3 regions of the Nonomuraea sp. NPDC004354 genome follow, and region 3 is predicted to be linked to each of the others. Evidence: riboswitches for the same ligand, from Rfam matches in the RefSeq annotation. Region 3 holds a riboswitch; each other region holds the start of a gene.
What was found. Region 3 has a riboswitch for thiamine pyrophosphate ahead of thiC (phosphomethylpyrimidine synthase ThiC). Riboswitches for the same ligand answer to the same signal wherever they lie in the genome.

Region 1: linked by a shared signal. The riboswitch ahead of ACWENQ_RS08005 (purine-cytosine permease family protein) and the one ahead of thiC (phosphomethylpyrimidine synthase ThiC) in region 3 are both predicted to bind thiamine pyrophosphate.
Region 2: linked by a shared signal. The riboswitch ahead of ACWENQ_RS05420 (FAD-dependent oxidoreductase) and the one ahead of thiC (phosphomethylpyrimidine synthase ThiC) in region 3 are both predicted to bind thiamine pyrophosphate.

The regions. Positions count from the first base shown of each region.
Region 1 is NZ_JBSGDV010000002.1:485,023-487,280, forward strand. It holds gene ACWENQ_RS07995 (Fpg/Nei family DNA glycosylase) at 1-4, shown strand, start outside; gene ACWENQ_RS08000 (rhodanese-like domain-containing protein) at 176-496, opposite strand; TPP riboswitch at 812-926, shown strand; gene ACWENQ_RS08005 (purine-cytosine permease family protein) at 917-2,258, shown strand, end outside.
Region 2 is NZ_JBSGDV010000001.1:1,159,306-1,161,563, forward strand. It holds gene ACWENQ_RS05420 (FAD-dependent oxidoreductase) at 1-944, opposite strand, end outside; TPP riboswitch at 933-1,048, opposite strand; gene ACWENQ_RS05425 (NAD(P)/FAD-dependent oxidoreductase) at 1,111-2,258, shown strand, end outside.
Region 3 is NZ_JBSGDV010000014.1:115,923-118,180, reverse strand. It holds gene ACWENQ_RS31545 (sugar phosphate nucleotidyltransferase) at 1-247, opposite strand, end outside; gene ACWENQ_RS31540 (CDP-alcohol phosphatidyltransferase family protein) at 252-881, opposite strand; TPP riboswitch at 1,034-1,146, shown strand; gene thiC (phosphomethylpyrimidine synthase ThiC) at 1,139-2,258, shown strand, end outside.

The DNA of each region.
Region 1 (2,258 bases), on a different contig from region 3:
GTAGACGGCGTCAGGCGACGAACATCACACAGGCGACGTCTAGCGGCGGACGTCACCTGGCGGCGTCAGGCGACGGACGTCACACAGGGGCGTCCAGCGACGGACGTCACACAGGCGGTGTCGAGCGGCGGACGTCACCTGGCGGTGTCGAGCGACGGATGTCGCGTAGGTGACGTCAGGCGACGAACGGCGGCAGGCCGCTCTCGCTGACCAGGGGCTTGCCCGCCAGCTCCCACGACTGCATGCCGCCGCCGACGTTGACCGCGTCGCGGCCGATGTGGTTGAGCCACGCGGCGGCGTGCGCGGACCGACCGCCGACCCTGCACACCACGTAGACGGGGCCGGAGGGGAGTTCGTCGACGCGGGCCTGCAGCTCGCCGAGCGGAATGTGGGTGGCGTCGGGGGCGTGGCCCGCCGTCCACTCCTCGGGCTCGCGGACGTCGAGCAGGAAGGCTCCAGCGGGCACGTCGGTGACGTCGATTTCGGGAACGGTCATGTCCCCATTCTCGCGGACCCGCCCCACCACAACCTCCCGGAACTGCGAAGAAAGCGCGGGCCGATGTTTCTTCGGGGGGCCGGTGCGGGCGTGCGGTCGCGGTTGTAGGGGGCGCGGGTGGGGTCTTCCGGGATGGGCGGGGAGGTACGGGCCGGGGTTTCTCGGGACGTCGGTTCGGTGGTGTGGGCGGTGGTCGGGGTTTCTCCGGGAGGGCCGGTTCGGTGGTGTGGGCTTGCGGGAGGGACGGCGGGAGGGGTGGGGAGGCGGGGAGGGGGTGGTTGCCAAAAAGGAACGAGATGTAATAATTCGCCTCAAACCAGTAACCGCGGGAGCTCGGGCATGGCCGGGCTGAGAGGGCGACCCCCAGGCGTCGCCGACCGCATGAACCTGTCCGGGTAATGCCGGCGTAGGGAGCGTGCGATGACGCATGTCGTCGATCCGAAGCATGCCGAAGTACCGCTGACCCTCGACCAGGCCCCGCCCAGAACCCTCGGCGTCCTCGACCAGGGCGCCTTCTGGGCCAACCTCGGGGTCAGCCTCCTGGGTTTCTCCTTCGCCCTCTTCCTCATCAACCCTCTCCTCGACGACAACCCGCTGACGATGACCGCCGCGGTCACCGCCACCGTCGTGGGAAGTCTCATCGGCACCGCCATGGTGGGCCTCGCGGCCATCCCCGGCGCCCAGACGGGACAGCCGGCGATGGTGCTGCTCAGAGGCCTGTTCGGGGCGAGGCTGTCCTACGTCCCCACGGTGCTCAACATCATCCAGATGCTCGGGTGGGGTGCCTTCGAGCTGTGGGTCATCGCCATGGGCGCCCAGGCGATCGTCGGCGACGCCGTGCCGTACGCGGTCTGGGTGATCGTGGCGGGCGTGATCACCACCGGGCTGACGATCTACCCGCTCGGTGCGATCAGGCTCATCAGGCGGGTCGTCACGATCGGCGTGATCGTCTCGACCGTCTGGTTCGCGGTCGCGCTCCTGCAGCGGGCTCCAGCGCCGGCCGGCGGCTCGTGGGACGCCTTCGCCCCCGCCGTCGACTTCGTGATCGCGCTGTCGGTCTCGTGGGTACCGCTGGCCGCCGACTTCGCCCGGCACTCGCGCAGCAGCTCGGCCGCCTTCACCGGCGTGGTGGGCGGTTACACGATCGCCCAGGTGGCGTGCCTGGCCATCGGCGTCTACGCGGTCGCGATCGCCGGCCACGACGCCGTGCTGAACGACCCGACGGCGGTCTTCGGCCCGTTCGTCGCCGCGCCGCTGGGCGCGCTGTTCTTCGGCATCCTGGTGCTGCGCGAGACCGACCAGTCGTTCGCGAACGTCTACTCCACGGCCATGTCGCTGCAGAACCTCATGCCGCGCGTCGACCGGCGGGTCTTCTCGGTGGCCCTCGGCGTCGTGACGATCGGCGTGGCGCTCCTCGTCGACGTCAACTCCTACAGCGCCTTCCTCAGCATCATCGGCGCCGTCTTCGTGCCGATGCTGGGCGTGCTCGTCGTCGACTACTTCCTGCTCGGCAGCGGCAGGACCTGGAACACCAGCGAGCGCGCCCCCTCCCGCTGGATCATGACGGTCCCGTGGGCGCTCGGGTTCTGCGCGTGGTGGCTGCTGGCCGCCCCGTCCACGATCCCGTGGTGGGCCGCGATCTGGGACGGCGCCCGCGCGGCGCTCGGCTTCACCCGCCAGCCGTGGATGAGCGCGGCGCTGGGCGCCTTCCTGATCGCCGGCCTGGTCACGCTGCTGGTCGGCCGGCTCGGCGGCGCGGTAC
Region 2 (2,258 bases), on a different contig from region 3:
AGGCCGCCCGCGGTCACCGTGGTGTCGAAGCCCAGCTCCTCCTGGGTGGCGCCGACGACGAGCTCGCCGTCGCCGCGCGGCACCAGGTACACGGGCGAGCCGTGGACCACGCCGCGCACGCAGGTGCCGAGCAGGGGGGACGGCGAGCGCAGCCGCATGATCTGGCCCTTGACCGGGCGCACCGGCAGGTCGGTCAGCCCGCCGCTCCACGCGCCGGCCGCCAGCACCACCCGCTCGCCCGTCAGCACATCACCCGAGGCGTCCGAGGCGTCCGCGCGCCCGTCGTCCGAGGCGTCGATCGGCCTGCCGTTCGGGGAGTCGGCCGGCCCGCCGTCCGTGGCGTCCGCCGGAACGTTCCCGGTGGCGGCCGAGGGTGGCTCCAGCCGTACGCCCACCACGGCCGAGCCGTCGCGGACCAGCGCGGCCACGCGCCGCCGCACCAGCGCCACCCCCGCCTTCTCCAGCGCGGCCAGCAGGGCCGCGGTGACGCGTCTGGGGTCGACCCACGCGTCACCCTCGGCCAGCACGCCGCCCCTGACCGACGGCGCCAGCATCGGCTCCCTGCGGCGGCACTCGCGCCCCGTCAGCCGCCGCACCGGCAGCCCGAGCTTGTCCATGAACACGGCGAGCTCGTCCAGCGCCGCCAGGTCGTCGGTGTCGAAGGCGACGTCCAGCGTGCCCTGGGCGCGGTAGTCGAGCCGCAGCCCGCTGTCGGCCTCCAGCTCCGCGGCGAAGGCGGGCCAGCGCTCCAGCGCCGCCAGCCCCAGCCTGAGCAGCGACTCCTCGGTGTAGGAGACCTCGCTGACCGGGGCCAGCATGCCCGCGGCCGCGTGGGAGGCGCCACGCGCCGGGGCCGGGTCGATCACCGTGACACGCGTGCCCGCGCGCGCCAGACGCCAGGCGACGGACAGGCCAACCACGCCGCCGCCCACGATCAGATGCATCTCGCTCCCTTCGCCGGCATGACCCGGATCAGGTGTCTTGCGGTCGAAGGCCCGTCACAGCCTTCCTCTCAGCCCGGTACGGCCGGACTCCCGCGCGTCTTCCGCGAACAAGCCTACTCAAGGCCCGGACCCTGGTGACCGGCGCCGGATTGGTTATGGTCTGAGCGTGAATCATGTCGTGGTGGTGGGCGCCGGACTGGCAGGCATACGCAGCGTCGAGGCGCTGAGATCTCGTGGATTCAGCGGCAGGATCACGCTGGTCGGCGAGGAGCGGCACCGGCCCTACGATCGTCCGCCCCTGTCCAAGGCGGTGCTGCTCGGCACGGCCGACTCCAGCTTCGTCGACTCCGACCTCGAGGCCATGCGGGTGGAGCACCGGCCGGGGGTGTCGGCCAAGGGGCTGCGCGCGGGGGTCCTGGAGACGACCGAGGGCGAGATCGGCTACGACGGCCTGGTCATCGCCACCGGGGCGGAGCCGATCAGGCTGCCAGGCGAGGGCCGCCAGCACGTGTTGCGCACCCTCGACGACTCCCTGGAGCTGCGGGCCCGCCTGGTGGCGGACGCCAGGGTCACGGTCATCGGCGCGGGCTGGATCGGCGCGGAGGTGGCCACGGCCGCCCGTACGGCCGGCTGCCGGGTCACCGTCGTGGAGGCGGGCCCCGCCCCGCTCGCGCACGTGCTCGGGCCCGAGGTGGGCGGCGACACCGTCCCCTGGTACGAGGGCATGGACCTGCGGCTGGACACCATGGTCGCGGCCGTGGAGGAGGGCGGGGTGCGCCTGGTCGACGGCGACTTCGTCGAGGCCGACGTGGTGGTGTCGGGCATCGGCGTCCGCCCGGCCGTCGAGTGGCTGGCCGGCTCCGACATCGACCTGCACAACGGCGTCGTCACCGACGAGCACCTGCGCACCTCCCTGCCGAACGTCGTGGCCGTCGGCGACTGCGCGGCCTGGTGGTCGCGCCGCTTCCACACCAGGCTGCGCGTGGAGCACTGGGACACCGCGCTCAACGCCCCCGAGGTCGCCGTGGCCACGCTGCTGGGCGACGAGGCGGTCTATGATCCTGTGCCGTACTTCTGGTCGGAGCAGTTCGGCCACATGGTGCAGTACGCCGGCCACCATGCCGGCGCGCGCCTGTTGCGCCGCGGCGATCCCTCGGCGGCCAAGTGGTCGGTCTGCTGGTTGACAGACACCGACAGGCTGGCCGGGGTGCTGACCGTCAACAGGCCACGCGACCTCGTCCAGGGCCGTAGGATCATCGAGTCAGGACAGCGACTCGACCCCCTACGCCTGGAAGATCCCGAGGTCGGGATACG
Region 3 (2,258 bases):
GTGGCAGGTCTTCGGTGGCGTAGTGCAGGCGCATACCCAGTTCGTCGCCGTCGCCGAAGTAGCTGCGCACGAGCGCCGCCAGGAACTGGACCGTGACGACGGTCTCGGTCAGTCCGTGTTTGCGGAGCAGCCGGAGGACGTGTTCCATGATCGGGCGGTTGACCACAGGAAGCAGGGGTTTGGGCTGGTTCGCGGTCAGCGGTCGCAACCGCGTGCCCTCCCCGCCTGCCATGACGACCGCCTTCACCCGATCACTCCTTCTTCGCAGTTTGCCGGGGATCGCGCAGCTCATCCCTGGCAGCGGTGATGAGCCGGCGCACCTGTACCACATACAACACGCCCGCCCACCAGTACAGACCCGTTCCCCAGATGGCGAACGCCCATCCGATGATCCTCGCAGTATCGGCATACCAGGAGCCGGTATGAGAGGCCAGGAAGAGCAGCGGGAAGGCGTACATGAGGTTGGCCATGGCTGCTTTGCCAAGGAAATGCACGGGCAGTGCCTTGTAGCCGTATTTGCGGAGCACGGGAAAGAAACATCCGACGAAGATTTCCCGGGCGAGAATGATCGCCACGAGCCACCAGGGGATCACGTCCCTGAGGACCAGGCCGAGGATCGTGGCGAAGACGTAGAGCTTGTCGGCCGCGGGGTCGATGATGCGACCCAGCCTGCTGGTCTGGTTCCACGCGCGGGCGATCTTGCCGTCCAGCCAGTCGGTGAATCCCGCGACCATGAGCAGCCCGATCGCCCAGCCGTCGGCCTGGGGCCCGAGAACCAGCCACAGGAACACGGGCACACCCAGCAGGCGCAGGAAGCTCAGCAGGTTAGGAACCGTCCAGATCCGGTCCTCCGCTGACGAAGGGGCGGAAGTTTCGCTCACGCTTGCGACCCTACTGCGTCGCCGACCTGCGTACGCTGCGCCGTCCGCCTCGTCCGGTTCCGGCCGCAGGGCGGACCCTTCGCCCCCGGGGGTTTCGGACACCTGGACGGATCGGGGGTTGCGCGCGCCCCCGGTGATCGGGTTACGGTGGCGCCGACCAACGCGGGAGCCCGGTGTGACCGGGCTGAGAGGACGGCTGACCAGCCGCCGACCGCCAGAACCTGCTCCGGGTAATGCCGGCGAAGGGAGTTTGCGCGATGAGTGGCGCGCGTTTTTCCAAGATCTACCAGGGCGATCTCCGGGTCCCGATGCGCCGGATCAGCCTGTCCGACGGCACGAGCTTCACCGTCTACGACACCTCCGGCCCCTACACCGACCCGGAGGTCGAGACCGACGTCACCCGCGGCCTGGCCCCACTGCGCGAGCGGTGGATCCTCGACCGGGGCGACGTGGCCCGGTACGGCGGCCGCCAGGTCCAGCCCCTCGACGACGGCTACCGCGACCAGAACGCGTGGAAGCGCGCAGGGACGAGCGCGTTCGCCGGGCGGCGCCGCGACCCCCTCAGGGCGGCGGGCGCGCCCGTCACCCAGCTCGCCTACGCCCGCCGCGGCGTGGTGACCAAGGAGATGGCGTTCGTCGCGGCCAGGGAGGGCGTCGACCCGGAGTTCGTCCGCGCGGAGGTGGCGGCGGGCAGGGCCGTCATCCCGGCCAACGTCAACCACCCCGAGAGCGAGCCGATGATCATCGGGCGCAACTTCCTGGTCAAGATCAACGCCAACATCGGCAACTCCGCCGTCATCTCCTCCGTCGAGGAGGAGGTGGAGAAGATGACCTGGGCCATCCGCTGGGGCGCCGACACCGTCATGGACCTGTCGACCGGCCGCGACATCCACACCACCCGCGAGTGGATCATCCGCAACTCCCCCGTGCCCATCGGCACCGTCCCCCTCTACCAGGCGCTGGAGAAGGTCGACGGGGTCGCCGCCCGCCTGTCGTGGGAGATCTACCGCGACACCCTCGTCGAGCAGTGCGAGCAGGGCGTCGACTACGTCACCGTGCACGCCGGCGTGCGGCTGGCGTACGTGCCGCTCACCGTCGGGCGCACGACCGGCATCGTCTCGCGCGGCGGCTCGATCATGGCGGCCTGGTGCCTGGCGCACCACCGCGAGAACTTCCTGTACGAGAACTTCGCGGAGATGTGCGAGATCCTCGCCTCCTACGACGTCGCCTTCTCCCTCGGCGACGGGCTGCGTCCCGGCTCGATCGCCGACGCCAACGACGAGGCGCAGTTCGCCGAGCTGCGCACGCTGGGCGAGCTCACCCGGATCGCCCACGCCCACGACGTCCAGGTGATGGTCGAGGGGCCCGGCCACGTGC